Regions from separate parts of the Delftia sp. DLF01 genome, predicted to be linked through region 2. Evidence: predicted binding sites of a transcription regulator. Region 2 holds the regulator's gene; each other region holds the start of a gene.
The links. Region 2 encodes FNR, which switches genes on or off when oxygen is low (the NO sensors DNR and NnrR bind a similar motif). Its sites were predicted from a motif close to TTGATNNNNATCAA; they were not measured.
Positions count from the first base shown of each region.

Region 1 (10,140 bases), on a different contig from region 2:
AGCCCAGTCGCTGGGCCGGAAAGTCTTGCCTTCGTGGGTGATGCCCTGGATGAACAGTTCTTTGCTGGAGGGAGAGACCATCAGGATGCACGCCAAAATACGACTTGCGCAACAAGGAACAAAACAGCCGACCTGCCAAGGGGCACGGCGCCCTGCCACGTCCTGCTTGCGCAAGTCCTTCAAAAAAGTCAGAGCCCACAGGCAGGATCGCTGCCAGCAGGCCAAGCCGGCATTTTATCTCTTATATAAGAGCTGAGGCCTTGTTGCAGCGCACTACCCAAGTGTGGCGTAGGCTCATTGCATGGCTGTGATGCGCAAACCGCAACGGTAGGCCATCGCGCGGCCCCTAGAATCGGGCTTCGCTGTTTTTCAGGCATCTGCGGCGGCAACGCCCGGATGCCGTTTACTTTCCAGCTCAGGAGATTTTTGCAATGACCGCTTTCATTGAGGCTGCCTCGCCCCACGTGATGAACACCTATGGCCGCGTACCGATCGCTCTGGAGCGAGGCCAGGGCTGCCGCGTGTGGGACGTCAACGGCAAGCAGTACCTCGATGCGCTGGGCGGCATTGCAGTGAACACGCTGGGCCACAACCACCCCAAGCTGGTGCCTGCGCTGCAGGACCAGGTGGCCAAGCTCATCCACACCTCCAACTACTACCACGTGCCCGGCCAGGAAACGCTGGCCCAGCTGCTGACCGAGCGCTCGAAGATGACCAATGTCTTCTTCTGCAGCACGGGCCTGGAGGCCAACGAGGCCGCCATCAAGATCGCGCGCAAGTACGGCGTGGACAAGGGCATCGCCAAGCCGGTGATCGTGGTCTACGAGCATGCCTTCCACGGCCGCTCCATCGCCACCATGACGGCCACGGGCAACCCCAAGGTGCGCGACGGCTTCGGCCCCTTGCTCGACGGTTTCCTGCGCGTGCCGGTGAACGACTTCGAGGCGCTGCAGCAGGCCACGGCCGGCAACCCCGACGTGGTGGCCGTGATGATGGAGCCCATCCAGGGCGAAGGCGGCCTGCACCCCATGCGCATCGAGTACATGCAGCAGGTGCGCGCACTGTGCGATGCCAACGGCTGGCTGATGATGTTCGACGAAGTCCAGGCCGGCATGGGCCGCACGGGCAAGTGGTTCGCCCACCAGTGGGCCGGCATCGTCCCCGACGTGATGACCCTGGCCAAGGGCCTGGGCTCGGGCGTGCCCATCGGCGCCGTCGTGGCCCATGGCAAGGCGGCCACCGTGCTGCAGCCGGGCAACCATGGCTCCACCTTCGGCGGCAATCCGCTGGCCATGCGTGCGGGCATCGAAACCATCCGCATCATGGAAGAGGACGGCCTGCTGGCCCACACCACCAAGGTGGGCGACCACCTGAAGGCCACGCTGCAAAAGGAACTGGCCGACGTCAAGGGCGTGGTCGATGTGCGCGGCCAGGGCCTGATCATCGGCATCGAGCTGAACAAGCCCTGCGGCGCCCTGCTGGGCCGTGGCGCCGAAGCCGGCCTGCTGTTCAGCGTGACCGCCGACACCGTGGTGCGCCTGGTGCCGCCGCTGATCATGACCGAGGCCGAAGCCGACGAAGTGGTCGCCAAGCTCAAGCCCCTGATCGTGCAATTCCTGTCCGAATGAGTACCTGCCTATGACTGCCATCAAGCACTATCTGCAGTTTTCCGACTTCACGGCCGACGAGTACGCCTATGTGCTCGAACGCGCGGCCCTGATCAAGAAGAAGTTCAAGGGCTACGAAAAGCACCACACGCTCAGCGACCGCACGCTGGCCATGATCTTCGAGAAGGCCAGCACGCGCACCCGCGTGAGCTTCGAGGCGGGCATGTACCAGCTCGGCGGCTCGGTGGTCCACCTGACCACGGGCGACAGCCAGCTGGGCCGCGCCGAGCCCATCGAGGACAGCGCACGCGTCATCAGCCGCATGACCGACCTGGTGATGATCCGCACCTATGGCCAGGACAAGATCGTGCGCTTTGCCGAATACTCGCGCGTTCCCGTCATCAACGGCCTGACCAACGAGTTCCACCCCTGCCAGATCCTGGCCGACATCTTCACCTTCATCGAGCACCGCGGCTCGATCCAGGGCAAGACCGTCGCCTGGGTCGGCGACGGCAACAACATGGCCAACACCTGGCTGCAGGCGGCCGACCTGCTGGGCTTCACCGTCCACGTCAGCACACCGGGCGGCTACGAGGTGGACGAGAAGCTGGCCTTTGGCGGCAAGACCCCGCGCGAGGGCTGCTACAAGGTCTTCAAGGACCCGCTGGACGCCTGCAAGGGCGCCGACCTGGTGACCACCGACGTGTGGACCAGCATGGGCTACGAGGCCGAGAACGAAGCCCGCAAGAAGGCCTTTGCCGACTGGTGCGTGGACGCCGAAATGATGGCCGCCGCACGTGGCGATGCCCTGTTCATGCACTGCCTGCCCGCCCACCGCGGCGAGGAAGTGGAGGCCGAGGTCATCGACGGGCCGCAGTCCGTGGTCTGGGATGAGGCGGAGAACCGGATGCATGTGCAGAAAGCTCTGATGGAATACCTGCTGCTGGGCCGCCAGCCGAACTGACAACGCAGTCCGCTCAAAAAAGAATGCCTGCAGGCTTTGCGCCTGCAGGCATTCTTTTTTTTCCTGGCGGAAGTTCGGGCCGTGGCCTTACGGCACCCGCTTGTCCGGTGCGCAACTGTCCCCGCCGCAGGCACTGCAGCCGCCACAGCCGCCCGCATCCTTGGGCGCCAGTGCCGGATGCATCTGCCCGGCCTTCTGGCGCCAGCGCGCAGGCAGATAGCGCCAGACCAGGGACATGCCGGCCAGGGCCACGATCAGACCCACGATGATGTTTTGCCACATGGTCCGTGCTCCTTTCAGCCCGCGCCCAATGCGATGGCCACGCGGTAGGTGATGAAGCTGGCAAGGTAGGCCAGCGCGAACAGATAGCCGGTCATCAGCAGCGGATAGCGCCAGCCGTTGGTCTCGCGCCGCACGGCGGCCAGCGTGGAGATGCACTGGGGCGCGAACACGAACCAGGCCAGCAGCGACAGCGCCGTGGCCATAGACCAGGTGTGGGCGATCAGCGGGCCCAGTTGCTCGGCCATGGCCTCGTCGCTGGCGGCGGACAGGGCATAGACCGTGCCCATGGCGCTGACGGCCACTTCGCGCGCGGCCATGCCGGGCACCAGGGCGATGGCGATCTGCCAGTTGAAGCCGATCGGCGCCAGCACCACCTCCAGCCAGCCGCCGATGCGGCCCGCAAAGCTGTAGCGGATGGCCGCTTCGGTGACGCCATCGGGCGGCGCCGGGTAGCTGGCCAGGAACCACAGCACGATGCTCACGGTCAGGATGATGCCGCCGACGCGGCGCAGGAAGATCATGGCGCGCTCGTACAGGCCCAGGGCCAGGCTGCGCGGGCTGGGCCAGCGGTAGGAGGGCAGCTCCATCAGCAGCGGCGTGGGTCCGGCGCTGCGGCCGGCCAACTTGGCCACGCCGGCCACGGCCATGGCGCTGACGATGCCGGCCACGTACAGCGCGAACAGCACCAGGCCCTGCAGGTTGAAGATGCCGCCCACGGTGCGCTCGGGAATGAAGGCGCTGATCAGCAGCGCATAGACCGGCAGGCGCGCCGAGCAGGTCATCAGCGGCGCGATCATGATGGTCACCAGGCGGTCGCGCCAGCTGGTGATGGAGCGCGTGGCCATGATGCCGGGCACGGCGCAGGCGAAGCTGGACAGCAGCGGAATGAAGGAGCGGCCCGACAGGCCGACCTTGCCCATGATGCGGTCCAGCATGAAGGCGGCACGCGGCAGGTAGCCCGAGTCCTCCAGCGCAAGGATGAACAGGAACAGGATCAGGATCTGCGGCAGGAAGACCAGCACGGCGCCCGTGCCCGCGATCACGCCATCGGCCAGCAGGCTGCGCAGCGCGCCTTCGGGCATGTGCTCGTTGACCAGGGCCGAGACGGCCGAGACGCCGCCCTCGATGCCGTCCATCAGCGGCTGCGCCCAGCTGAACACGGCCTGGAACATCAGGAACAGCGTGGCCGCCAGCAGCAGCATGCCCCACAGCGGGTGCAGCACCACGGCGTCGATGCGGTCATCGCGCCGGGTGTCCACCACGGGCTCCTTGACGCAGTCGGCCATGATGCGGGCCACCTGCTGGTGCAGGGCCAGCACCTGCTCGCGCGCATCGCCCGGGCGGGCCGGGGCCTGCAGCTGCGGCGCTGCCAGGGCGCGGGCTTCGGGGCCGTCCAGCCATTGCAGCAGTTCGCGCGCGCCGTCCTGGCGCACGCCCACCGTGGACAGCACGGGCATGCCCAGGGCGCGTGACAGCGCCTCGCGGTCGATATCGATGCCCTGGCGCCTGGCCATGTCGCTCATGTTGAGCACCAGCAGCATGGGAAGGCCCAGGCGCTGGGCTTCCAGCACCAGGCGCAGGTTCAGGCGCAGGTGGGTGGCGTCGGTGACGCAGACCAGCAGTTCGGGAGGCGCCTCGCGCGCGTGGCGGCCCGAGACGATGTCGCGCGTGATGCGTTCGTCCTCGCTGTGGGCATGCAGGCTGTAGGTGCCCGGCAGGTCCAGCACGCGCACACGCCGGCCGCTGGCCGTGCTCAGCCAGCCTTCCTTGCGCTCCACGGTCACGCCCGCGTAGTTGGCCACCTTCTGGCGTGCGCCGGTCAGCAGGTTGAACAAGGCTGTCTTGCCGCAGTTGGGGTTGCCCAGCAAGGCCAGGCGCAATGCGGAATCACCACCGCCGCCGCCACCCTGGGCAGGCTGCAGCGGCTGGATGAGTTTGGGAGAGGACGACGCGCTCATGCCACCGCCTCCGGCGCCACGCGCACCAGGGCCGCCTCATGGCGGCGCAGCGCGAACGTGGCCTGGCCCACGCGCACGGCCAGCGGGTCGTCGCCCGGAAAGCCTGCGGCCAGGATGCGAACGGGCTCGCCCGGCAGGAAACCGATTTCCATGAGGCGAAGCAGCAGTTCCTGCTCGGCCGTGTCGCGCGCCGCATGGAGTTCGACCACGCGCGCCGGAACCTGGCGCGGCAGCGCATCCAGGGTGATGGCCGCAGCGGTGGCCGGGCTTGGAGAGCTGGGAGGCGCGGACAGCGCGGACGGAGCCGTGGCGTCCGTCCCGGGATTCATCGAATGCATGGCGTGTTGTATCAACTGATTTTTATTCTCATTTTGATTTTGATCGAATCCCCGTGGGAAGCCCGCGCATGGTATCGGAGTAAGAGGCAGGGTCTTGCCAAAGGGCCGTCATGGTTTTTGGCCGGTTCCAGGCGCCCCGCACGCGTGCGCGCGACAATCGCGCTCCCACGATCCGCACCTGCACCTGCTTGCCCACGCCATGACCCATCCTTGCCTGAGCTGCGGCGCCTGCTGCGCATCGTTTCGCGTGGACTTTTCCGTGCATGAGTCGCAGGAGCATGGCGGCCGCGTGCCGGCCGGGCTGATCGAGGAAGTCACCGACCACACCTGCCGCATGCGCGGCACGGACTGGTCGCGCCCGCGCTGCGCAGCGCTGGTGGGCAAGGTGGGCGAGAAGGCCCATTGCGGCATCTACGAGTGGCGGCCCTCGCCTTGCCGCGAATTTGCGGCCGGCAGCGATGCCTGCAACCGCGTGCGCGTGCGCCATGGCATGCAGGCGCTGGACAGCGGCCTGCTGTAGCAACCAGCCAGGCGCTGCCGGCCGCCAACAGCCGCCACCACCAGCCGTTATTCCACGGGCAGCCCCGCCAACTGCCCCTTGAACTCCTGCAGCGAGAAATGCGTGTGCACCTGGCGCACGCCGGGCAGCCGGTGCAGGCGGGTGAGCAGCAGGTCCGAATAGGCATCGAGATCGCGCGCCACGACGACCAGCAGGAAGTCCTCCGGCCCCGAGATGCCGTGGAACATCACGACCTCGGGAATGGCGCAGACCGCTTCCTGGAAGTGGCGCGATGACTCCTCGTTCTGATGGTCTATGCCCACCATCACGAAGGCCAGCACGCCAAAGCCGATGGCGCGCCGGCTCAGCGCGGCGTGGTAGCCGGTGATCACGCCCTCATCCTCCAGCCGCTTGATGCGCCGCCACGACGGCGATTGCGACAAGTGCACGCGTTGCGCCAATTCGCCCGAGGTCAGCCGCGCGTTGTCCTGCAAGGCGCGGATCAGCAGCCGGTCCGTTCTGTCGATCTCGATTGACATAAACCACCTATGAATTCATGTTTCACAGAATAACTTATCCAAGATCAAGAGCATTTAGGGATAACTACTAAACGCCCTGCGAAGGCCGTAACTAGCATCCGCCTCCGAAGCCCCCCACAGCAACGGAGACAACAACCCATGCCAGCCTTCGAAGACATCGTCCAGCGCGAAGCCGGACTCCAACAGCAGCTGTCCGCCGGACAGATGACCATGATCGCCATCGGCGGTGCCGTCGGCACCGGCCTGTTCCTGGGCAGCGGCTTTGCCATCGGCTTCGCCGGGCCCAGCGTGCTGATCAGCTATGCCATCGGCGCGCTGATCTCGCTGCTGCTCATGGGCTGCCTGGCCGAGATGACGGTGGCCCACCCGACCTCGGGCTCGTTCGGCGCCTATGCCGAGCACTACATCGCCCCCTGGGCCGGCTTCGTGGTGCGCTATGCCTACTGGGCCTGCGTGGTGCTGGCCGTGGGCACCGAGGTGACGGCCGTGGGCCTGTACATGGGCTACTGGTTCCCCGAGGTGCCGCGCTGGGCCTGGGTGGTGATCTTCTCGGGCGCGCTGATCGGCGTGAACATGATGAGCGTCAAGGCCTTCGGCGCCGTGGAGTACAGCTTCTCCATGATCAAGATCATCGCCATCGTGGCCTTCATCGTGGTGGGCGCCTGGGTGGTGTTCGGCACCCGGCCGGCCGGCGTGGGCTTTGCCAACTACGTCAACAACGGCGGCTTCTTCCCCAACGGCCTGTGGGGCACCTGGGTGGGCGTGATCATCGCCATCTTCAGCTACCTGAGCATCGAGATGATCGCCGTGGCCGCTGGCGAGGCCAAGGACCCGCAGCGCGCCGTCACCAGCGCCTTCCGCTCCACCATGGTGCGCCTGGTGGTGTTCTATCTGGCCACGATCGCGCTGATGCTGGCCATCGTGCCGTGGTCGGCCGCCGGCAAGGACGGCAGCCCCTTCGTGAAGGTGATGGAGATCATCGGCCTGCCCGGCGCGGCCAGCGTGGTCAATTTCGTGGTGCTGGTGGCTGCCCTCTCGGCCATGAACAGCCAGCTGTACATCACCACCCGCATGATGTTCAGCCTCTCGCGCGCCGGCCATGCGCCCGCCGTGCTGGGCCGCGTGAACTCGCGCGGCGTGCCGCTGCCGGCGCTGCTGCTGTCCTGCCTGGGCATTGCCGTGGCCACGCTGTTCAACATCGTCAACCCCGAGCAGTCCTTCATGCTGATGATGGCCGTGGCCATGTTCGGCGCCATGTTCACGTGGTTCATGATTTTCGTGACCCACCTGTTCTTCCGCATCCACTGGGTGCGCCAGGGCAACAAGCCGCTGGCCTTCCGCATGTGGGGCTTTCCGGTGCTGACGCTGCTGGGCGCGGCTCTGATGCTGGCCGCCCTGGTGTCCACGCTGTTCACCGACGTGTTCCGCCTGACCGTGCTCACCGGCCTGCCCTTCCTGCTGCTGCTGGCCGCCATCTACGCCATCTGGTACCGCAAGCCGGCCGGCCAGCCCGCCCCTCAGACCCAAACCTCAGCCCAAGCCCAAGCGCAAGCCCAGGTTCCCGCCCGGTGACATCCGGCCTCCCGTTTTTCTCCCTACCTTAGAAACATGACGACTCTTGCCCCCCTCGATACCGCCCGCGCCTCGATGTTCAGCCACGTCCCGCCCTACCCCGGAGATCCCATCCTGTCGCTGATGGAAGCCTTTCAGCAGGACCCGCGCACCGACAAGGTCAGCCTGAGCATCGGCCTGTATTTCGACGAGGCCGGCCGCCTGCCCGTGCTGGACTCCGTGCGCCAGGCTGGCGATGCCCTGGCCCGCGAGCAAAGCCCCAGCGGCTACCTGCCCATTGAAGGCATAGCCCCCTACCGCCAGCTGGTGCAGAACCTGGTGTTCGGCGCTGAGCACGAGGCCGTGCGCGCGCAGCGCATCGCCACCGTGCAGACCCTGGGCGGCTCGGGCGCGCTCAAGCTGGGCGCGGACTTCATCAAGCACTATTTCCCCGACGCCGAGGTCTGGCTCAGCGAGCCCACCTGGGACAACCACCTGGCCATCTTCCAGGGCGCAGGCCTGCGCACCCACAGCTACCCCTACTACGACGCGGCCACGGGCAGCCTGCGCTTCGACGCCATGCTGCAGACACTGCGCGAACTGCCCTCGGGCAGCGTGGTGCTGCTGCATGCCAGCTGCCACAACCCCACGGGCGTGGACCTGTCGCGCGAGCAGTGGCAGCAACTGATCCCCGTGATCGTGGAGCGCGGCCTGATCCCCTTCGTGGACATGGCCTACCAGGGCTTTGGCGATGGGCTCGATGAAGACGCCTGGTCCGTGCGCGCGCTGGCCGATGCGGGCGCCCAGGCCTTTGTGGCCAATTCGTTTTCCAAGAACTTCTCGCTGTATGGCGAACGCGTGGGCGGCCTCAGCGTGGTCTGCAGCGACGCGGCCACGGCCGGCAATGTGCTGGGCCAGCTCAAGGCCACGGTGCGCAGCAACTATTCCTCGCCCCCCACGCGTGGCGCGCGCCTGGTGCAGCAGGTGCTGGCGTCGCCCGAACTGAGCGCCCAATGGGCACAGGAGCTGGCGCAGATGCGCGGGCGCATCAAGGACATGCGCGCCCAGCTGCACGGCGCGCTGCATGAACGCTTTGGCGAGCGGCGCGACTTCGGCTTCCTGCTGACCCAGCGCGGCATGTTCAGCTACACCGGCATCAGCGAGCCCCAGGTCCACCGCCTGCGCGACGAGCACGGCGTGTACCTGATCCGCTCGGGCCGCATGTGCATGTCGGGCCTGTCCGGCGCCAACGTGCAGTACGTGGCCGATGCCATTGCCACGGTGCTGGAGTCGCCGCAATGAGCGGCTGCCCCGTCCATGGCAGCCTGACCGAGCGCATCGTCGCCGAGGAAAGGGCGCAGCTGGATTTCAGCCAGTCCATGAGCTATGGCGACTATCTGCAGCTGGACGCCATCCTCGGCGCCCAGCAACTGCTGTCGCCCACGCATGACGAGCTGCTGTTCATCATCCAGCACCAGACCAGCGAGCTGTGGATGAAGCTGATGCTGCACGAGCTGGGCGCGGCCACGGCCGCCGTGGCGGCCGACCGCCATGCCGATGCCTTCAAGATGCTGGCCCGCGTGAGCCGCATCATGGAGCAGCTGGTGGGCGCCTGGTCCGTGCTGGCCACCATGACGCCTACCGAGTACACGGCCATGCGGCCGTATCTCGCCAGCTCCAGCGGCTTCCAGAGCTACCAGTACCGCTGCATCGAGTTCGCGCTGGGCAACAAGAATGCCGCCATGCTCCAGCCCCATGCCCACCGCCCGGACCTGCTGGCCCGGGTGGATGCCGCATGGCGCGCACCTTCCCTGTACGACGAGGCCCTGCGCCTGCTGGCACGCCAGGGGCTGGCCATTCCTGCCGGGCACCTGGCGCGCGACTGGACCCAGCCCTACACGGCCAGCCCCGAGGTCGAGGCCGCCTGGGCCCAGGTCTACCGCGACCCGCAGTCGCACTGGGACCTGTACCAGCTCGGCGAAAAGCTGGCCGACATCGAGGACGCCTTCCGCCTGTGGCGCTTTCGCCATGTGACCACGGTGGAGCGCGTCATCGGCTTCAAGCGCGGCACGGGTGGCACCGGCGGCGTCAGCTATCTGCGCAAGATGCTGGACGTGGTGCTGTTCCCCGAACTCTGGTCCGTGAGAACGAAACTGTGACCCCTGAGCGGCTTTGCCGCTTCCCCCGCTCTCGCTGCGCGGGCGCGGGACGACACCATCGCTGCGGGACGGCCCTTGCTCGGCGTCCGCCGATGGGCCGCGCCAAGTTTCCGACGCAAGAACACCATGCCTTCGCATGTAGTCAAAACACAAGGAAATCCATGAAGCAAATCATCGACGTGGGACTGCCGCCGCTCAAGCAGCCCTTCTCCTGGGCCGTCAAGGCCAGCGGCCAGATGCTGT
Region 1 is NZ_JACVAZ010000002.1:81,734-91,873, forward strand. It holds gene IB269_RS08770 (DUF3579 domain-containing protein) at 1-81, opposite strand, end outside; gene IB269_RS08775 (aspartate aminotransferase family protein) at 432-1,628, shown strand; gene argF (ornithine carbamoyltransferase) at 1,639-2,571, shown strand; gene IB269_RS08785 (hypothetical protein) at 2,659-2,853, opposite strand; gene feoB (ferrous iron transporter B) at 2,868-4,811, opposite strand; gene IB269_RS08795 (FeoA family protein) at 4,808-5,149, opposite strand; gene IB269_RS08800 (YkgJ family cysteine cluster protein) at 5,349-5,669, shown strand; gene IB269_RS08805 (Lrp/AsnC family transcriptional regulator) at 5,717-6,187, opposite strand; gene IB269_RS08810 (amino acid permease) at 6,326-7,759, shown strand; gene IB269_RS08815 (aromatic amino acid transaminase) at 7,835-9,040, shown strand; gene kynA (tryptophan 2,3-dioxygenase) at 9,037-9,897, shown strand; gene IB269_RS08825 (RidA family protein) at 10,059-10,140, shown strand, end outside.
Region 1: the regulator FNR is predicted to act here: its motif matches at 5,183-5,196, upstream of IB269_RS08795 (FeoA family protein).

Region 2 (10,140 bases):
GGTCTGCAATACGAATGCATTGGCTGCGGCCTGTGCATAGACGCCTGCAATTCCATCATGGACAAGATGGAGTACCCGCGCGGCCTGATCCGCCTGACCACGCAGAACGCCATGGCCGGCCTGTGGCGGCGTGCCCAGGTGCTGCGCCGCATCTTCCGTCCGCGCGTGCTGATCTACTCGGCCGTGCTGATCGGCTTGAGCGTGGCCATGATCGTGAGCCTGGCGCTGCGCCAGTCGGTCAAGGTGGACGTGATCCGCGACCGCGCCTCGCTGTCGCGCATCGTGGCGGGCGGCAAGCTGGAGAATGTCTACCGCCTGCAGATCATGAATGCCACCGAGCAGGCCCAGCGCTACCGCATCAGCGCCCACGGCCTCGATGGGCTGGAGCTGGCGTCCGAGCAGGAAGTCGAGGTCGGCCCGGCCGAGACGCGCGGCATTGCGGCGCGCCTGCAGATTCCCTACGGTTCGGCCGAGCCGGGCTCGCACACCGTATTCTTCGATATCGATGCCGTGCATTCAGGCGCGGGACGCGCGTCCGAAAAGGCCGTCTTCCTGGTGCCCCGGTGATGTTCCTGGCAGGCGCGGCACGGTCCGCGCCTGCCGCCTGAAAGAAAGAGGTTTCCCATGTCTTCCAGTCCCGCAGTGTCCGCGCCCGCGCAGGCTCCCTCGCACCCCGACGCCGGCAAGCCCTGGTGGAAGTTCGGCCATGTCTGGCTGGTGGTGGCCGGCCCGGCGGCCGTGGTGGTCGCTGCCGTGATCACGGCCATCATCGCCATCAACGGCGCCGATCCCGTGATCGACCCCGACTACTACCGCAACGGCATCACGATCAACGAGCGTGCCGATGGCGTGCGCGAAGTGCCCAAGAGCATGGCGCCCGCCGTCACCGGCCGCAACCATGCGGCCACGCCCGCGCATGATCACCCCACGGACCGCTGATCGCCGTGCACCCCTGCAAGAGGCCGCAGTCGCGGCCTTTTGCATGGCGGATCGCATCTCCGGCATGCGCGACGGGTGAGGGTTTCCTACAGGCGTGCAGGGCGCTACGGGGCTTGGCGCCATGCGTTGGCGCGGCGCACAATGAAGGCGACCCCTCGACAGCACAAGGAGATCGCTGATGTTGGCCCAACGCTGGATGTGGATTGCCTGGCCTGCCTTTCTGGCAGCCGCCGTGATGGAGATGCTGGTTTTTGCCTTTGTGGACCCGCTGGAGCTGCATTGGCTCGGCGACCTGGGCTGGTCGCGCCAGGGCATCTACACGCTGGCCTTCTTCGCCTTCTGGGGCGTGACCATGCTCTCCAGCCTGATGACCACCATGCTGGGTCGCTCGGCCCGCGATCTCAATGACGGCGTGGCCTCCGAGCCCGACCCGGACCTGGCCATGCAGGGGCTGGGGCGGGACTGAGCGAGAGCCCGCCGCAATGAACAAGGCCCGCTGTCGCGGGCCTTGTTCATTGGCGGATGAATGCTTGCCGCCCTTGCAGCCTCACTGGCACTGCTGGCTGTTGACGATGCGCTTGAGCGCCTCCGTGTCCAGGATGCGCAGATGGCGCTGGCGCACCTCGATGATGTTGTCGTCCGCGAACTTGGAGAAGGTGCGGCTCACCGTCTCCAGCTTCAGGCCCAGGTAGCTGCCGATTTCCTCGCGCGTCATGCGCAGCACCAGTTCGGACTTGGAAAAGCCCCGCGCATGCAGGCGCTGCACCAGGTTGAGCACGAAGGCGGCCAGGCGCTCCTCGGCGCGCATGCTGCCCAGCAGCAGCATCACGCCGTGCTCGCGCACGATCTCGCGGCTCATGACCTTGTGCACATGGTTTTGCAGGGCCGTGACCTCGCGCGACAGGTCTTCCAGCTTGTCGAAGGGCATGACGCAGACTTCGGCGTCTTCCAGCGCGACGGCATCGCAGGTGTGGTGGTCGTTGACGATGCCGTCCAGGCCGATGATCTCGCCGGCCATCTGAAAGCCCGTGACCTGGTCGCGTCCGTCCTCGGTGGCCACGCAGGTCTTGAAGAAGCCGGTGCGGATGGCGTACAGCGAGGTGAATGTCTCGCCGTTGCGAAACAGCAAGCCTCCGCGCTTGACCTTGCGGCGCGTGGCCACGATGTCGTCGATGCGCTGCATCTGCTCGGCATCCAGGCCCATGGGCATGCACAGTTCGCGCAGGTTGCAGTTGGAGCAGGAGGCTTTGATGGTCTGAAGGTTCATGGAGTGATAAACATCAGCGGCACACAGCGTGCCGGCGGTGACCTCGTGGATTGCGATGAGTTGGATCAAATTGTCGCAGCAGTCCCTCAAACAACTCTTGATATGAGTCAAGGACATGACCGATGTGCTGCGGCACAGTCGAGGTATTAGAGGAAAAAACCCATGACCGCTGTCACCCCAGAGCTGCTGCGTCGCTTTGACGTACCGGGGCCCCGATACACCTCGTTCCCTACCGCCGACCGCTTTGTCGAGGCCTTTGGTGCAGAGGACTATATCCTGGCGCTGCAACAACGCAAATCGAGTACCGCAGCGCGTGCCACGCCTTTGTCGCTGTATGTGCACGTGCCCTTTTGCGAGTCGCTTTGCTACTACTGCGCCTGCAACAAGATCGTGACGCGCCACCACGATCGCGCCGCCGTCTACCTGGACTACCTGGCGCGCGAGATGGCCTTGCACACGGCCCATTGCGGCAAGGGCCAGACCGTCAGCCAGCTGCACCTGGGCGGCGGCACGCCCACCTTCTTCTCCGACGACGAGCTGCGCACGCTGATGGGCCTGTTGCGCGAGCATTTCAAGCTGGAGCCGGGTGGCGAGTACTCCATCGAGGTCGATCCGCGCACCGTCAGCGTCGAGCGCCTGGCCGTGCTCAAGGAGCTGGGCTTCAACCGCCTGAGCTTCGGCGTGCAGGACTTCGACGAGCAGGTGCAGATCGCCGTGCACCGCGTGCAGCCGGCAGGGCAGGTGTTCGAGCTGGTGGCGGCCGCGCGGCAGCTGGGCTTCGCCTCCATCAACGTGGACTTGATCTACGGCCTGCCCAAGCAGACGCCCGAATCCTTCGAGCGCACGCTGGCCCAGGTCAACGCGCTGCGGCCCGACCGCATCGCGCTCTATGCCTATGCCCACCTGCCCGAGCGCTTCAAGCCGCAGCGGCGCATTGCGGCCGAGGATCTGCCCCAGGGGGCCGACAAGCTGGCCATGCTGTCGCGTTCCATCGCCGCGTTCATGGACGGTGGCTATGTCTATGTGGGCATGGACCACTTCGCCCTGCCCGAGGACTCGCTGGCCGTGGCCAAGCGCCAGGGCCGGCTGCACCGCAACTTCCAGGGCTACAGCACCCAGCCCGACTGCGACCTGATTGCGCTGGGCGTGTCGGCCATCGGCAAGGTGGGCGCCAGCTACAGCCAGAACGCCAAGACGCTGGAGGAGTACTACGACGCCATCGACGCCAGCCACCTGCCCGTGGTGCGGGGCCTGGCGCTGTCGCGTGACGACCTGGTGCGCCGCGCCGTCATCATGGCCATCATGTGCCAGGGCGCCGTGCTGTTCGAGCCCATGGAGCAGGCCTGGCTGCTGGGCTTTCGCGAGTACTTCGCGCCCGAGATGGCGGCCCTGGAGGACCTGCAGGCCAAGGGCCTGGTGCAGATCAGCGACGAGGGCTTCCAGGTCACGCCCATGGGCTGGTACTTCGTGCGCGGCGTGGCCATGCTGTTTGACCGATATCTGCAGGCGGACAAGAACCGGGCGCGGTTTTCGAGGATCATCTAGGCCCCATGCTCTTGTCGCTGCTCTGGACCGCTTTGATCATGGGGCTCGTCGGCGGGCCCCATTGCCTTGCCATGTGCGCTGCGCCCTGCGGCGTGGTCACGGGCGGGGCGGGGCAGGGCGGCGGCTCGCAGGTGGTGGCCGTGCATGGATTGCAAAGCCGGCTGTGGCTGCGCACGGCGCTGTTCCACGGCGGCCGTCTGGCCGGCTATGCCAGCCTGGGCGCTGCCTCGGCCCTGGCCATGGAGAGCCTGTCCTGGCTCACCAGCCAGACCACGGCGCTGCAGCCGTTCTGGACGCTGACCCATGTCGCCGTGATGGCCTGGGGCCTGGCCATGATGGTGCAGGCCCGCCAGCCCGCCTGGCTGGAGTCTGCCGGCCGCGCCGCCTGGCGGCGCGTGCAGCCCTGGGTGTCGGCGCCGGGCGGCACGCTGGCGGCAGGCTATGCCTGGGCGCTCATGCCTTGCGGACTGCTGTATTCGGCCGTGCTGGTCGCCGCGCTCAGCGGCGGCCCGTTGCAGGGCGCGCTGGCCATGGCGGCCTTTGGCGTGGGCAGCGGCCTGTGGCTGGTGGCCGGCCCCTGGCTGTGGCGGCTGGGCCGGCAGCGCCTGAACGGCCTGCGCGCCGAATGGGGCACGCGCCTGGCCGGCCTGATGCTGGTGGGCGTGGCCGTCTGGGCGCTGTGGATGGACCTGATCTACAAGCCCAGCCTCTGGTGCCGTTGAGCAACAGCTGAGGCCAGACTTGGCACCTGGGGTCGCGGATTGGCTGCGAGGCCCTCAGAACTGGAGATAATGCCCGAATCATCGGCTTACATATTGCCGATTCCTTCAGCCTCGGGGCCGTTGCCGCGCGTGAACCATTCCGTCCTCATCGATATCCGAGACCTCCGTCCGGGCATGTTTGTCCAGCTCGATGTTGGGTGGCTGAACCATCCCTTTCCGGTCAGCAGCTTCAAGATCACCTCCAGCGCACAGATCCAGACCCTGAAATCCCTGGGCCTGGAGGTGGTGCGCTGTGTCCCGCACAAAAGCGACACCTGGCCCGCCGAGGTGCGCACCCCGCCGCCGCAGGAGCTGCCGCCCGTCGTGGTGGCCCCCGAGCCTCCACCCACCGAACCTGCTCCAGCACCGCTGCTGCTGTCCGTGCCCGACTGGCGCGGCCGGCTGGAGGACTGCAATGCGCGCTTTCAGAAGGTGGAGCGCGGCTATGTGGCCATAGAGACCACCATCGCCAGCGCGCCCGAGCAGGCGCGCATGCCCACCGAGGCCCTGGTCGATGGCTGCCTGGCCGAACTGGCGGGCCCGCAGGACGTGGCCATTCACCTGCTGTCCGATGGCGTGGGCAGCAGCCAGAGCGTGCATGCCGTCAACGTGACCGTGCTCAGCCTGCTGCTGGGCCGGGCCCTGGGCCTGCAGGAATCGCTGCTGCGCGACCTGGGCCTGGCGGCGCTGCTGCATGACGCGGGCAAGCCCGTGGCCGGTGTCGAAGGCATGCACGGCCTGGCCCTGGAGCCTTCCGTGCCCGACGCCCTGCGCGAGCGCTACGAGCGCCATGTGGGCGAATCCGTGGCCATTGCCATGCGCATGGGCCTGTCGGCCCAGGTCACCACGGCCATCGCCCAGCACCATGAATGGGCCGACGGCACGGGGTTCCCGCTGAGCCTGGTGGCCGAAGACATGGAACTCACGGGCCAGATCCTGGCCCTGGTCAACAGCTACGACCGCCTGTGCAATCCCGGCGATGCGCAGACGCCGCATACGCCGCACGAGGCCCTGTCCATGCTGTTCAGCCGGCTGCGCGACAAGTTCGCCGCGCCCGTGCTCAATGGCTTCATCCGCATGATGGGTGTGTTCCCCCCGGGCTCGGTGGTGGAACTGACCGACGGGCGCCATGCCATGGTCATGTCCGTGAATGCATCACGCCCGCTCAAGCCCTCGGTGATGGTGCACGATGCCGGCGTGCCGGCCGCGCAGGCGCCCGTGCTGGCGCTGGAGCTGTTTCCCGAGCTGGGCATACGCCGGGGAGTGGCGCCCGCGCAGTTGCCGCGCGATGCGCTGGACTACCTGTCGCCGCGCCGGCGTGTCTGCTATTACTTTGAACGGGCGGTGGAGTTGGATCCACCGAAGGTGGCGTCTTGAACAAGCAAGCGCTGAACCGCGCCTGGCCCCGCCTGCTAGATGCACTGCAGGAGGCCCTGTGGCTGATCGATGCGCGCACCCTGAAGGTGCTGCGCGCCAACGCCGCCAGCGAATCCGTCACCGGCTATGAGGCCGATGCGGCCCCGGGCCTGCCCGTGCAGGTGCTGGCCGCCACGCCGCAGCAGCAGGCTTTCTGGAGCGATCCCTTCAACTGGCAGGCCGGAGCCCAGTTCATTGCCGAGGTGCGCCGCGCCGATGGCCAGCTGGCGCCCGTGGAGATGCGCGTGCGCGCGCTCGACGGCGAGGTGCTGCTGGTCAGCATGCTGGACCGGCGCGAGCAGGCCTTGCACGAGGCCGAGTTCGAGAGCCTGCTGGGCGAGCTGCGCGCCACGCTGGAGTCCGCGGCCGACGCCATCCTGGTCTGCGATCCCGATGGCCGCATCCGCGCCTTCAACCACCGCTTTGCCACGCTCTGGGGCATTCCCGAGGCGCTGCTGGTGCGCCGCAACGACGTGGCCATCCTCGACCACCTGGCCAGCCAGGTGCGCGATGCCGAATCCTATGCGCGCCAGTTGAAGCTGCTGTCGGCCCAGCCCCTGATGGAGGCGGCCGACGTGCTGGACCTGCGCGACGGCCGCATCCTGGAGCGCCGCGCCGTGCCCCAGCTGCGCCGGGGCCTGCCCATGGGGCGGATCTTTTCCTTCCGCGACATCACGGCCGAGGCCCAGACCCAGGCGGGTCTGGAGCTGGCCGCGCGCGTCTTCGAATCCAGCCTGGACGGCATCTTCATTGCCGACGGCTACATGGATGTGGCCCGCACCAACCCGGCCTGCGAACGCCTGCTGGGCGGCATGCCCGTGCAGGGGCGCACGGTGGAGTCGCTGTTCGAGGCCGCCGAAGGCCAGGCCGACACCCTGGGCGACCTGGCCCGCATCCAGTGGCACCAGGGCGGCTTCTGGGAGGGCGACCTGTGGCTGCGCCAGGCCGGCGGCGCGCGCTGCGCCGTGCGCCTGTCCTGGGTGCCGCTGCGCAACGCGCAGGGCGACGTGGTGCAGAGCATCGGCTTCATGCGCGACCTCACGCAGCAGCGCGTGGCCCAGCAGCGCATTGAACAGCTGGCCTACAGCGACGCGCTCACCGGCCTGCCCAACCGCCTGAACCTCACGGAGCGCGTGGATGCAGCCATCGAGGCCGCGCGCGCAGGCGGCACGGTGTTCAGCATCCTGTTCATCGACCTGGACCGCTTCAAGATCATCAACGACTCGCTGGGCCACCAGTTCGGCGACCGCGTGCTCAAGCTGGTTGCGCAGCGCCTGAGCGACTGCATGCGGCCCGTGGACATCCTGTGCCGCCTGGGTGGCGACGAGTTCGTGCTCTATCTGCAGGGCTGCAACGCCGAGCTGGCCGCTTCGGTGGCCAAGCGCATCCTGCAGGAGATGGAGCGCCCCTTCCTGCTCGACGGCCTGGGTTTCTCCGTGCAGTGCAGCATCGGCGTGGCCCAGTACCCGGCCGATGGCCTCACGCTGGATGAACTGATCCGCCAGGCCGACACCGCCATGTACCGCGTCAAGGAGCGGGGCCGGGGCCATTTCAGCTTCTACCAGCCGCAGATGAGCGCCGGCCTGCTGTCGCGCATGAAGCTGGAGCACGCCATGCGCCAGGCGCTGGAGCATGGCCGCATGGCGGTCTACTTCCAGCCGCAGGTGCACATAGACAGCGACCGCATCGTCGCGGCCGAGGCGCTGCTGCGCTGGACCGATCCCGAATTCGGCGTGGTCTCGCCGGGTGTCTTCATCCCGCTGGCCGAGGAGTCGGGCTACATCGTCACGCTGGGCGCCTGGGTCATGGAGCAGGCCGTGCAGGAGGCTGCACGCTGGCAGCAGCAGGGCATGCCCATCAAGGTCTCGGTCAACGTGTCGGCGCTGGAGTTCCGCCAGTCAGGCTTTGTCGAGCGGGTGACCGAGCTGCTGCGCAGCTACGGCCTCACACCCCAGCTGCTGGAGCTGGAGCTGACGGAAAGCATCTTGCTGCAGGACGCCCAGGACATGGCGCTGCGCGTATGCCAGATCGCCGATCTGGGTGTGGGCATGGTGATTGACGACTTCGGCACCGGCTACTCCAACCTGGCCTACCTGAAGAAGCTGCCCATCTCCAAGATCAAGATCGACCAGAGCTTCGTGCGCGGCTTGCCCAGCGATGAGGGCGACCAGGCCATTGTGGGCGCCATCATCAGCCTGGGTCTGGCGCTGGGCGTGGAGATCGTGGCCGAGGGCGTGGAAACGCACGAGCAGCTGACGGCCATCCACCGCATGCAGGGCCACTACTTCCAGGGCTTTCTGTGCGCGCCTGGCCTGCCGCGCGAGCAGTTCGGCGAATGCCTGCAGGCCCAGCGCGCCGGCATTGGCGCCATCGCCTACCGGCAGAGAATGGCCCAGGCCGCGAGCGCTCAGCCGCCTGCGCTCAAGCCCTTCCAGAGCATGTAGGCCGCCAGACCGAACAGCAACGTGGCAAAGATGCGCTTGAGCTGGCCAACGGGCAGCCGGTGCGCGGCCCGTGCCCCCAGCGGTGCCGTCAGCACGCTGCAGCAGGCCAGGGCCAGAAGGGCCGGCAGCCACAGGTAGCCCAGCGAGTATTCGGGGCGCCCCGCGTCACCCGCGCCGGTGAATATCAGGCCCGCCGCATTCACCACGGCAATCGGAAACCCCAGTGCCGCGCTGGTGCCCACGGCCATGTGCATGGGCACCGAGCAGCGCATCATGAAGGGCACGCTGATGAAAGCCCCGCCCGCACCCACCAGCCCCGAGATGAAGCCCAGGCCCGTACCCGCGCCGTACAGCCCCAGCGGCCCCGGCAGGGCGCGCGTGGCCGTGGGCTGGCTGTTGCTGCGCAGCATGCGCAGCGCCATGTAGCCGATGAACACGCCAAAGAACAGTGCCAGGTACTTGCCGCGCAGCAGCGCGAAAACGCCCAGGCTGGCGAGCAGGCCGCCCGTGATGATGCCCGGCGCCAGGCTGCGCACGATGTCCCAGCGCACGGCGCCGCGCCCATGGTGGGCGCGCAGGCTGGAGATCGAGGTGAACACGATGGTGGCCATGGCCGTGGCGATCGCCATCTTCACGGACAGGTCAGGGCCGACCCCGCGCTTGTCGAGGAAGTAGGTCAGAAACGGCACGAGCACCATGCCGCCGCCCACCCCCAGCAGGCCGGCCAGGAAGCCGGAGCACAGGCCCAGCAGGGCCAGTTCGAGAAACAGCAGGTCAGGCATGCGGCAGAAGGTCGGTAGTGGATGGGCGGGGAGGGGAGGGCAACAAAAAACCCGGCGCACCGTGGAGGTGCGCCGGGTTGGAATCAGGTGTCTGCAAAGACCACCGGGCCGTCATCCTGAACCGGGGTTCAGGGGGGCAAGGGCAGCCAGACGTTGGGTTCATCTAACGCGAGACGATCACGCTCGAATGGCAATGTACCAAGCCCGGGCTCATAGAGCATTGGTCCAAGGAACTATAAAGCCCGGCGGGTTTGCAGACGCCTCCATTCTACGGCGATTGAGCAGGCCCGCAATCAAGTTCTTTGAACGGCATGGGCTTTCCATTGACATGGCCGATGCCATGAAAACGGCCTCCGAAGAGGCCGTTGGATGGACGGGGAGTGCTGCGGCTCAGAGCAGCCGTGCATCGCCTTCCAGGGCCTGGTCCAGGCGCAGCACCAGTTGCTCGGCAAGGGCCTGCTGGCGCTGGCGCTCGGCCAGTTCTTCGGGGCTGGGCTCGGGCGGCAGGGACTGGGCGGCATGCTGCGAAGTGACCTCGTCATGCAGGGACTGCATTTCGGCCTGGGCCGTGGCCATGGCGCTTTCCTGCGCTTCGCGGTCCAGCACGTCGAAGGCCATGTTCAGCGCGGACAGCACGGCCACGCGCTCGCGCGAGCGGACCTTGCCGCTGTCGCGGATCCGGGTCATGGCTGTGTCCACACGGCGCACGGCCTCGAGCAGACGCTCTTCCTGGCCATCGGGGCAGGTCAGCACATAGCTTTGCTGCAGGATTTGCACTTCGATCTGCTTCATGGGCGTTCGGGGCGTCGGCGGTTGCGAAGGGGGTCAAGCCCCCTGGTTGGAGGGCAGGCGCTCGATCAGGGCATCGACGCGGGCCCGGGCGGCGTTGAGCCGCGAGCGCAGTGAATCACGCTCCTGGGTCAGGGCCGCCACCTGTTCGGCGAGTAGCGCATTCGTGCGTTGCAGTTCCTCGTGGCGAACCAGCA
Region 2 is NZ_JACVAZ010000003.1:1,074,464-1,084,603, reverse strand. It holds gene ccoG (cytochrome c oxidase accessory protein CcoG) at 1-567, shown strand, start outside; gene IB269_RS20210 (FixH family protein) at 625-939, shown strand; gene IB269_RS20205 (hypothetical protein) at 1,118-1,405, shown strand; gene fnr (fumarate/nitrate reduction transcriptional regulator Fnr) at 1,487-2,206, opposite strand; gene hemN (oxygen-independent coproporphyrinogen III oxidase) at 2,369-3,751, shown strand; gene IB269_RS20190 (sulfite exporter TauE/SafE family protein) at 3,757-4,473, shown strand; gene IB269_RS20185 (HD-GYP domain-containing protein) at 4,543-5,889, shown strand; gene IB269_RS20180 (bifunctional diguanylate cyclase/phosphodiesterase) at 5,886-8,372, shown strand; gene IB269_RS20175 (sulfite exporter TauE/SafE family protein) at 8,336-9,154, opposite strand; gene IB269_RS20170 (cell division protein ZapA) at 9,545-9,946, opposite strand; gene IB269_RS20165 (hypothetical protein) at 9,980-10,140, opposite strand, start outside.

Region 3 (10,140 bases), on a different contig from region 2:
CATTGGCGCGGCGGGACCGGACGGGCTGCCCGGCCTGTACGTGAGCGGCATTCTGATCAGCTTCGGGCTGACCACGGTGCTGCTGGTCGTCTTCCTGCGCCGCATCGTCTCCAACCTGCGCCGGCGTGACGCACGGCTGGCCAACATGCGCCAGCGTGCCAGCGAAGAGGAGCACATCGTGCGCATGGGCCTGCTGGCCACGGGCGCGGCGCACGAGCTGGGCACGCCGCTGTCCACCATGTCCGTCATCCTGGGCGACTGGCAGCGCATGCCCGCCATCACGCAAGACCCCGACCTGCTGGCCGACCTGCAGGAAATGCAGCAGCAGCTGCTGCGCTGCAAGTCCATCGTCTCCAGCGTGCTCATGTCGGCCGGCGAGACCCGCGCCGATGCGCCACAGGCTACCACGCTGCGCGCCTTCATGGACGGCGTGGTCGCGCACTGGCAGTCACGCCACGCCGTGGAGCATTTCGACTATGTCCAGGCCGACGAGGACTTCCCCATTCTTTCCGATACCGCGTTGCAGCAAATGGTTTGCAATGTGCTCGACAATGCGGCCGAAGCCTCCCCCCGCCATGTGGCGCTGCACCTGGCCGTGCGCACCGGCATGCTGTGCATCACCGTGCGCGACAAGGGACCGGGCTTTGCACCCGCCGTGCTGGAACAGCTGGGCCAGCGCCATATCTCCACCAAGACGGAGCGCCCGGGCCGGGGGCTGGGCCTGTTCCTTGTGCTCAACGTGGCGCGCTCGCTGGGCGGACGCGTTCAGGTGAGGAACACCCCGCCGCGGGGCAGTGAGGTGGAGATCCGCCTGCCCCTGTCATCGATTGCCATTGAACCCGGCGCCTGAAGCGGCGCCCACAGGAACCCGAATCGCCCATGGACAGCTCCCGCCTCCTGCTGCTGGTTGAAGACGATGCGACCTTTGCGCGCACGCTGACGCGCTCATTCGAGCGGCGCGGCTACCGCGTGCTGCAGGCCGCCAGCGCCGAGGAAGTGCGCGAGCTGCTGCAGACGCACTCGCCGCAATACGCCGTCATGGACCTCAAGCTGGCGGGCAACGCGTCGGGCCTGAGCTGCGTGCAGATGCTGCACCAGCACAGCCCCGAGGCGCTGATCGTCGTGCTTACCGGCTATGCCAGCATTGCCACGGCGGTGGAGGCGGTCAAGCTAGGCGCATGCCACTATCTGGCCAAGCCCTCCAACACCGACGATATCGAGGCCGCCTTCGGCCGCCTCGAAGGCCGCACCGACGTGGAACTATCACGCAACCCCACCTCCATCAAGACGCTGGAGTGGGAACACATCCACGAAACCCTGGCCGAGAGCGATTTCAACATCTCCGAAGCCGCCCGCCGCCTGGGCATGCACCGGCGCACGCTGGCGCGCAAGCTGGAAAAGCGGCAGATCAAGTAAGGCGGCAGGCAACAAAAGGCAAACCGGGCCTCAAGGGCCCGGTTTTTCATTGCGCGGCCATGGCCCTCAGGCCATCAGCCCAGCCAGAGGTAGTGATCGATCAGCAGCGCCAGGAACAGCACGCTCAGGTGGATCAGCGAGAAGCGGAATGTCTTGCGCGACAGCTGGTCCGAGTAATTGCGCCACAGTGCAAAGGCATAGACACAGAAGCCCACGCTCAGCACCACGGCCACCACCAGGTACAGCCAGGAGCTCATGCCGTACATGAAGGGCAGCATGCAGGCCGCAAACAGGATCACCGTGTACAGCAGGATCTGCAGCCGCGTGTACTCGCTGCCATGCGTCACGGGCAGCATGGGCAGGCCGGACTGGCGGTAGTCTTCCACGCGGTACAGCGCCAGCGCCCAGAAATGGGGCGGCGTCCACAGGAAGATGATGAGGAACAGGATCAGCGCCTCGGGACCGACCTGGCCCGTCATCGCGGCCCAGCCCAGCACGGGCGGCATGGCACCGGAGGCGCCGCCGATCACGATGTTCTGCGGCGTGGCAGGCTTGAGGATCACCGTGTAGATCACGGCATAGCCCACGAAGGTGGCCAGCGTCAGCCACATGGTCAGCGGGTTGGTGCACAGCAACAGCACCAGCGCGCCCAGCGTGCACAGGATGGCCGAGAAGGCCAGCGCCTGCTGGCTGCTCAGCTCGCCGCGCGCCGTGGGCCGCCATGAGGTGCGCTTCATGCGCGCATCGATATGGCGCTCCACCAGGCAGTTGAAGGCGGCAGCCGCGCCCGCCACCAGCCAGATGCCCAGGCAGGCCAGCGCCATGTGCAGCCACTGGTCGGCGTTGGGCCAGCCGGGCACGGCCAGCACCATGCCGATCAGTGCGCAGAACACGATCAGCTGCACCACACGCGGCTTGGTCAGGGCATAGAACTGTGTCCAGCGCGAGGGCTCGACACTCAGGGAAGCTTGTTTACTCATGCAATCTCTCCACGGGCAACCGGCAGACCGTCCCGCAGTGCGCCCGGGCGGCTGGCCGCCAGGCACCAAACAATCACGGTCACCAGCGCAGCTGCGCCGCCCGTATGCAGCACCGCGGCCACCAGCGGCCAATCGAGCACCACGTTCGACAGGCCTGTCAGCACCTGCAGCACCAAAAACGCACCCAGCACGCGGCGCTGCGACGCCAGTGCGGGCACCTCACCCAAACGCCACCACAGCCCGGCCAGCGCAGCCACCACCACATAGGCCGCCAGGCGGTGCAGATAGTGGATGGCCGTGAGGCCCGCAAAGCTGATGTTGCTGCCGTCCTGCAGCAGCCCCAGCGGCCGCCAGATCTGCAGCGCCTGCGAAAAATCCATGGCCGGCCACCAACTTCCCTGGCAGGTCGGGAAACTGCTGCATGCCAGCACCGCATAGTTGGTGCTGACCCAGCCGCCCAGCGCCACCTGCAGCACCAGCAGCGCAAGGCCCAGCCACAGCCCCGCGCGCAGCGCAGTTGAAATCACGGTCGCCTCTTGCCGACGCGCAGCACGGCTCAGCCCCACGGCGGGCACGCACAGCAAGGCCAGCAGCCCCGTGCCGCCCAGCAGGTGCAGGGTCACGATGGCCGGGAAAAGCTTCATGGTCACGGTCCAGGCGCCAAAGGCGCCCTGCAGGCAGACCCAGAACAGCGCCAGCGTGGGCCACCACGGACTCAGGGCACCGCCTGTGCCCTCCGCCCCTGTACGCTCGGCGCCTGCGCCACCCGCCCTGCCCAGGCGCCGCGCGCGCCGCCAGGCCATGATGGTCATGGCGATGATGAGCACGCCCACGGTGGTGGCCAGATAGCGGTGGACCATCTCTATCCATGCCTTGCCATGCGTCACCGGCCCGGTGGGCATGGCGGCCTGGGCCTCGGCAATCTGCGCGCGGGCGCCCATGGGGCTGGCGCTGCCATAGCAGCCCGGCCAGTCGGGGCAGCCCAGGCCGGAATCGGTCAGGCGGGTGAAGGCGCCGAACAGCACCAGATCGAAGGTCAGGAACAGCGTGAGCACCGACAGCGCCTGCAGCCGCTTGAGCGAGCCGCCGCTGCGGTTGCGCAGCCACACCCAGGCCAGGGGGCCCAGTGCCAGCAACAGGCCCAGCAGCATCAGCTCCAGAACGGGGGCCAGATCGTACAGCGCCTGCTCGCTCACGCCCGCCCTCCGCAGCGCGGCGTGCACCACACGGCATGGCCCCCGGGCAAGCCGAAAGGCAATGCCGCAGGCGCATCCGGTTGGCGACAGCAGATCTTCATAAATGAGAGCAATTTGACGAGAAGGCTCAGCCCCATGCGCGAGATTGGATCGCAGGCCGGGCCTACAGAGAATCAGGACATGCACCCAGATACCGGCTGCGGGACCGCGCCCCATGCACAAGGCCCGCCAAGCGGGCCCGGTCGCTGCAACTTTCAGAGCAGCATGTCTTTGATATGAAACAATTCTACTTGGCTGCGAACCGCTCAATCGCCCACGCATGCAGTGCCCCTAGATCGCAGCCAGCTTCTTTTGGCCGGTGCGATGCGGCTTGAGCCTGGCGCACACGAATTTCCACAGGACCCTGCCCAAGACGTCGGCGGCCCAGCTTTACACGACTGCTCAGATTCGCTCAGATTCAGACACCTCGCGTTCCTTAGATTGGTGGTTTCACTTGGGAACCGGCAACTGCCGGGTGAGGCCATGATTGCAGGAGGCTCGTGGACTGTGCTTGATGGGCACGGAAACGAAATCGGGCGTGTCGAAGGCGATGAATTCGTCCGTTGCGGGACCAGGCCCATCTACCGCATCGATGGACCGGCGCTGTACTCCATGGACGGTTCGGCCAGACTGATGGGCTTTATCGAAGGGACCGAGGTCAGAACGCGGCAAGGCCGGATCTTCCTCAAATTTCTCGCGCATTGAGCGGCACTGCTCAGATTTGCTCATCTTCGGCCAGTCGAAGCCAGGGAGACTCCACGTCCAAGAAAACCTCCAGGCAATGGACCTCTTTTTCGTGCGCGTGCTCTCCAACAACGATTTCAATGCCTTCTGGGACGGCATCGCCCAGGACAAGCCCCTGAAGACGCCCGACAAGGGACGCACCGCGTCCTTCACTGTCATCCGCCGCAGCGACAGCGGCCTGGAAGTCAGAACGCACAAGGGCAACACGGTGCGCATAAGGCGGGAAGCCTTCGGCGCCGTGCTGCGCCATCTGGCCCAGGAGCATCACGGCGCCGAGCGGCCCTGCATCGTGGCCTCCAGCCAGCACCGGCCCGGCTTTCTGGGCTTTGCGGCCAAACAGGCCAACGACAACGCAGCCGTGGTGATCACCTACATCCTGCCCATACTGCAGGACGCAGGACTTGTGGAAATCGACGGCAACCGGCCCAACAGGACCTGGCTGCTTTGAACAACTGCACAGCCTTCGGCCTTCTGCGCCGGTCGATGACAATCTATGTCAATTCATTCATAGCCAATCACTAAGGCGCACAGATAATTGCCGGCATTCGTGTGAATTGTGAGAAGGGTCCGGGCCACGCTCGGCGCCCTTCGATGCTGGAGGATTGGCAGATGAGCGCCCCGGAAATGGAGGCCATACAGGAGCGGCTGAAGAAGCTGCGGGCCGACGAGGCGCTGGTTGCCGAGCAGCTGGACCGGCTGCAGGCCCAAAAGGCTGCGCTGCAGCACAGGCTGGCCATGATCCAGGGCGCCGTGCAGGTGCTTGAAGAGATGCGTCAGGAGCTGGGGCCATGAACCGTGGCAAGCCCGTCTCACCACCCGCATCGCCCCCCGCCTCACCCTCCGCATCGCCCACCCCCACCTTGCCCACAGCCGAAGACTGGCTGGCAAGAATTGCGGCGCTGGATGCCACGCAGCCCCCTCCCACCCCGCCCCGTTTGCGCAACCCCCGCAAGGCAAAGCGCCGCAGGGCGGTCACCGTCGTGGCAATGGCCGTGCTGCTGGGGCTGCTGGCCATCGCCCTGGCCGTGGCGGTGCAGTTGATGTGGGTCAAGTAGCTGTCACACGGCAGCAGCGGAAAGAGCCTTCAAGCGTGAAGCCAACCGAGCCGGGGCTGCTGTATACCCTCACATCCTGGCGAAGTCCCCATATTGTTTGCATGCTCACTTACGCCTAGCATGTGTCCACACTCAACGCAGTGGAGGTGCCATGGCCGATCCCGAAGAACCACTGGAAGTACGCTCAGAACGCTGGCAGTCGCTGAAGGGGCTGGACATCGCCTCCGTGGATCTGGGTCCCATCTGCGTGGTGCTCATGCTGACGCTGATCTGCATGGCCGTGATGATGCTGCTGGCCAAATCCGGCGCCGAGCAAGCACGGCAGGCCCAGCCATCGTCTCAGGCCAAGGGCCCAGCACCCCGACCGAAGCCGGCGCAGCCCGTGACCGAACCCGCCCAGCAACAGACCTGGACGCCGGCCTTGCGCACCTGAGGGCGACCTGAGGGAGACCTAAGGCCGACCTGAGGGCGGCAAGGCCAGGCAGCAGTACCTTCAGAGTTTCACCGAACGTGTCGCAATGAAGGTCGGCACGAACTTCTCGATCACAAAACGGGCATGGGGCTGCCAGTCTTCATGAAAGCCCGTCAGCACCAGCCCCGCATCCAGCTGGCCGCCGATCTGATCGGCCAGCGTATGGCCGAACACCAGCGCCTCATTGCGCTCCCGCTTGGCATCAAGCGCTGCGGGCGGCAAATCCACCACATCGGAATACGGCAGGCGCCGCGCAGGCCGCATGAGCCCTTGCTCGCGCAACGCGGGATCGCGGTCCTCCACGAAGACCACCGGATTCCAGAAGCTGGACAGAAGGCGCCCACCCTTCGCGAGCACCCGCGCGCATTCACGCCATACGGGCCGCACATCAGGCACGTAGAGGTTGGAGATGGGATGAAAGATCACATCGAAGCCGGCATCTGCAAAAACGCCCAGATCGCGCATGTCGCCCTGCACGCAGGTCAGCGCAAGGCCTTCGCGCTGCGCCACATGACGGTCCTGTGCAAGCTGCCCGGCAGAGGCATCGAACACGGTGACCTGCGCGCCCGCCGCCGCAAGAATGGGCCCCTGCTGGCCGCCGCCGCCGGCAAGGCAGAGGATGCGCAGGCCGCGCACATCATCCAGCCAGCCCGCTGGCAAGGGGCCGGGCGTGAGCCGCGCCTGCCAGCTTCCGGCACGGGCCCGGGCTATTTCTGCGCTGTCGACCGGGCGCGACCAGTCGCAGTCTTTCGCTGCCTGCAGGTTCCAGGCAGCGGTGTTGTGGGCAAGGATGTCGATGGGTTCTGTCATGGGCACTCTTTCAAAAAGAGGCCGCACGGCGACGCGAGGTTGCGTTCAGAAAACGCGGAGCAGTCAACGGGCATGCAGGTGGTGACGCGGGCGTCCGCCGTGGGCCGGGAATGGGCTTCGGGGGGATCGGTCGGACAAGGGTCCGAAGGCGTCACAGGTTCATGTCAGGCTCGCAGCGGTCGCAGGGATGGAAGATGCAAATTCTAAGACTGCGCAAATTGCACTGTCAAACCACTGCGGCGCGTTCCCCACACGGTCATGCGGAAGTCACAACCGTGAGACGGCTTGGCTGTAAGTTGAACACGCACCCTCGATGGCGCTGGCTTCTGCTGCGCCATGGCGCGCCCGCTGACGACCGGCCTTTACCACCCCGGCGCCCAATGGATACCGAGGAGCAACACTTTGAAGGAGAGCTATGCGTAGTCCCAAGAAAGGCCGAGAGCCGATCCGGCTCATGGACCTGGCCCCCGCCGTCTTCTGCATCCAGTGCGAACAGGAAAAACCCGCCACAGGAGCCCGCCAATTCCACGCGTGGCATGTATGCAGCGACTGCTCGCAGAAGTTGGCCCAACTCCCCCCGGCGCAAGCACCCACGGCGCACCACGCGCACTGAGGCAAGCGATTCCCCAAAACGAAAGCCCGCCAGATGGCGGGCTTTCTCATGCCCTCGCGGACATGAGCGGGGGGGGGCGGGAGCGGGACGTCGATGCGCGCCTACCAGGGCACAAACATGATCACCAGTGCCACAGCCACGATAGCGGCAACGATGTACATGGTTCGCTTGGTGGCGAACCGGTTGCGGGACGACGAGGTGGGCACTTGGCCGGGGGTGTTGGGAGTAGGTGTGTTCATGGCCTCAAGCATGGTCGCCGCCCGGGACCAGCCCTGTCGGACAAGCACAGCTAAGGCAATCAGCGCAGAGCATGACAAGGGCGTCGGCCTTGGCGCAAGGTGACGCTTGTGAACTGCCGTGGGCCTACTGAGCGCAAGTGGCCAGAAAAGACAAAGCCCGCGGGTGCGGGCTGTTGGTCAGATTTCGAAGGCAGTGCGGTCCACTGCATCCTTGATCCACGCAGGAGGCTTGCCCCGGCCGGTCCACGTTGCGCCGGTGGACGGATCACGGTACTTGGGCACGCCTGCACCGACGGGCGACTTGCGCTTGCCCGTGCTGAACACATCTTCCTGGGTCAATTGGAATTGCTGGACGAGCTCGCGAACCTTGGCGATGGCCCCGCCTTTTTCGGCTTTCAGGACTTCGGCAATGCGTGCTTCGATCTCTGCCTTTTGCTGCAGGAGCGTCTTGTAATCAGGTGTCATGGACTTTTCTTGGGTTGTATGCTAGCGAGTCAGCATTCTATGCACAAAATGCCGCACTGACATACCTTTGCATCGCAAACCGAAGGTTGCGGACGCAACAACACTCTCAACCTCCAGAGGTATAGAGTGGCGCAATGAACAACGCACTGGAACTCTCAGGAATCGCGCTGGTGGCCCTGGTGGCACTGGCACTCAGCGCATGCGCCCAACAGAAGCTGGCACCCTCCGTGGGCATGGCCAATCCCGCATCGGTCTATTGCGGTGAAATCGGCGGACAAGTTCGGATGGAGAAGACGCCCCAGGGTCAGGAAGGCATCTGCGTGCTGCCGAACGGGACGGAAATGGAAGAGTGGACGCTGTACCGCAAGGACCATCCGGCCAAGTAGTGGGATAGTGCTCTGCACGAAACACAAGCAAGCCGTTAACGCCCCACCGTCAACCTGCTGCAGTTCCACCTCCGTGGCCATCAGGGTCACAACCTACTGGCGTGCCTCGTCCAAATCCCGTGCGACCTCCGGCGGTAAATCAGCGCGCAGCACTTGACCATCCGGGGTGACTTCACACAGCAGACCTGCAACTTCTTTACACGACGTAAAGCTTTTCTTCAGGAAAGGTCTGCATACTGGCCGGCAACGGATTCCGCCGAGCCTGGGAGCTTTCTCCTCCCTCCCTCTCAAATCCCTTTCCCAGGCACGCCCCCACGGCATCGGCATTTTTCTTCCAGGGCCCGCAGCTTCGCCGCTTGCGGGCCCTTTTCGTTGCCCCTTCAACGGCCGCAGCTCCAAGCGGACACCGTGTCGAAAGAACTCATATATACGGGGCATGCTCGACCTACATGAGCACCCTGACTTGGCTCGCACAGGGAAGCCTCACAAGCAGTTGAAATAGCGTCAGTCCCGAGACCCGCAATGCCCTGCTGATGGAGATAAGCATGAGTCAAGTCGTACCGAGTGAGTCTTTCAATCCGGACCCTGATGCCCGCTACCACCGGAGTCTCCTGGATGCCTTTCCGGTAAGGGGTAGCTACCAGCTCATTCAGTTGCGCAGCACCAGATCTCGCGGCCCCTTCCGACGTTTTGCGAAGGCTTGCATTCGGGCGGTTCGCGCACTTGTTCAATGACTTGAAGGAGATTGTGATGCGACATATTTTCCTCACATTTTTCTGGTCCGTGGTGACCCTCATCTCGCTGTACATCTCCACGCTGGCAGGGCCGATGTTCCCCGTCACGAGCTGAAATGCGGTTAACAGCCGGGCCTATGGTTGACTCATGGTTCTCCTCCTGGAATTCATAGGCATGCCCTGAAAAGGGCACCGGACTTTTTCTTCCTCATGCCTGCACTTCGCAGGCATTCACAAGCCCGCAGCACCGCTGACGGGCTTCTTTTTTGTGGGGGCCGTTTCTTGCGGCTTCGGCACGCTTTGCAGAGATGCAAGGCGGGCATGCATCGAGTGCGCACAGCGAAGTGCCAGCGGCACCAAGGTTCAGCAGAGGCTTGTGCCGGTGCGGCATGAAGGACAGGATGTTGAAGATGCGGACCGCTCCGCATTGGGTCAAATGCCGGCATCGCGTAAGATGCTGATCCACCAGTAGAAGCGGGCGTCGTTCAATGGCAGGACCTGAGCTTCCCAAGCTCATGATGAGGGTTCGATTCCCTTCGCCCGCTCCAGATTTCCTGGAGCAAAGCCCATCAGTCCCGGATACACATCCGCCACCGATATCCCACGGACCGCCTTCCGCGCGGGCCCGATCTCTCCCGCCTCCGACCTCTCCCCCGCTTTTCTCCGCGACATTTTTTCGCTCCCCCGCGACGGATCCGTGCTGCCCGCGCGTTGAACGCAATAAGGCCGCCTGATGTGGCCGATGCAGGAGTCTTTCATGTCCTCATTGCGTTTGACTGTTCGCCGCGCCGTCCGTCCGCTTGCGCTGGCGCTTGCCGCCGGCAGCCTGGCCGCGCTGGCCGGCTGCGTGGTAGCGCCTGTTACGCCCGTGGCGCCCGGCCCCTATGTGGTGCCGCCGGGCGTCGCCTATGTGGCGCCTGCCTATCCGATGCCCAGCGTCGGCTTCGTGTGGCAATACCACCCGCGCTACGGCTGGGGCTGGCACCATCCG
Region 3 is NZ_JACVAZ010000001.1:1,526,577-1,536,716, reverse strand. It holds gene IB269_RS06780 (ATP-binding protein) at 1-850, shown strand, start outside; gene IB269_RS06775 (response regulator transcription factor) at 880-1,416, shown strand; gene cyoE (heme o synthase) at 1,491-2,396, opposite strand; gene IB269_RS06765 (COX15/CtaA family protein) at 2,393-3,592, opposite strand; gene IB269_RS06755 (hypothetical protein) at 4,413-4,823, shown strand; gene IB269_RS06750 (hypothetical protein) at 4,985-5,167, shown strand; gene IB269_RS06745 (hypothetical protein) at 5,164-5,430, shown strand; gene IB269_RS06740 (hypothetical protein) at 5,582-5,863, shown strand; gene IB269_RS06735 (class I SAM-dependent methyltransferase) at 5,924-6,712, opposite strand; gene IB269_RS06730 (hypothetical protein) at 7,427-7,564, opposite strand; gene IB269_RS06725 (H-NS histone family protein) at 7,742-8,029, opposite strand; gene IB269_RS06720 (DUF333 domain-containing protein) at 8,164-8,415, shown strand; tRNA gene IB269_RS06715 (tRNA-Gly) at 9,624-9,697, shown strand; gene IB269_RS06710 (hypothetical protein) at 9,907-10,140, shown strand, end outside.
Region 3: the regulator FNR is predicted to act here: its motif matches at 3,863-3,876, upstream of IB269_RS06765 (COX15/CtaA family protein).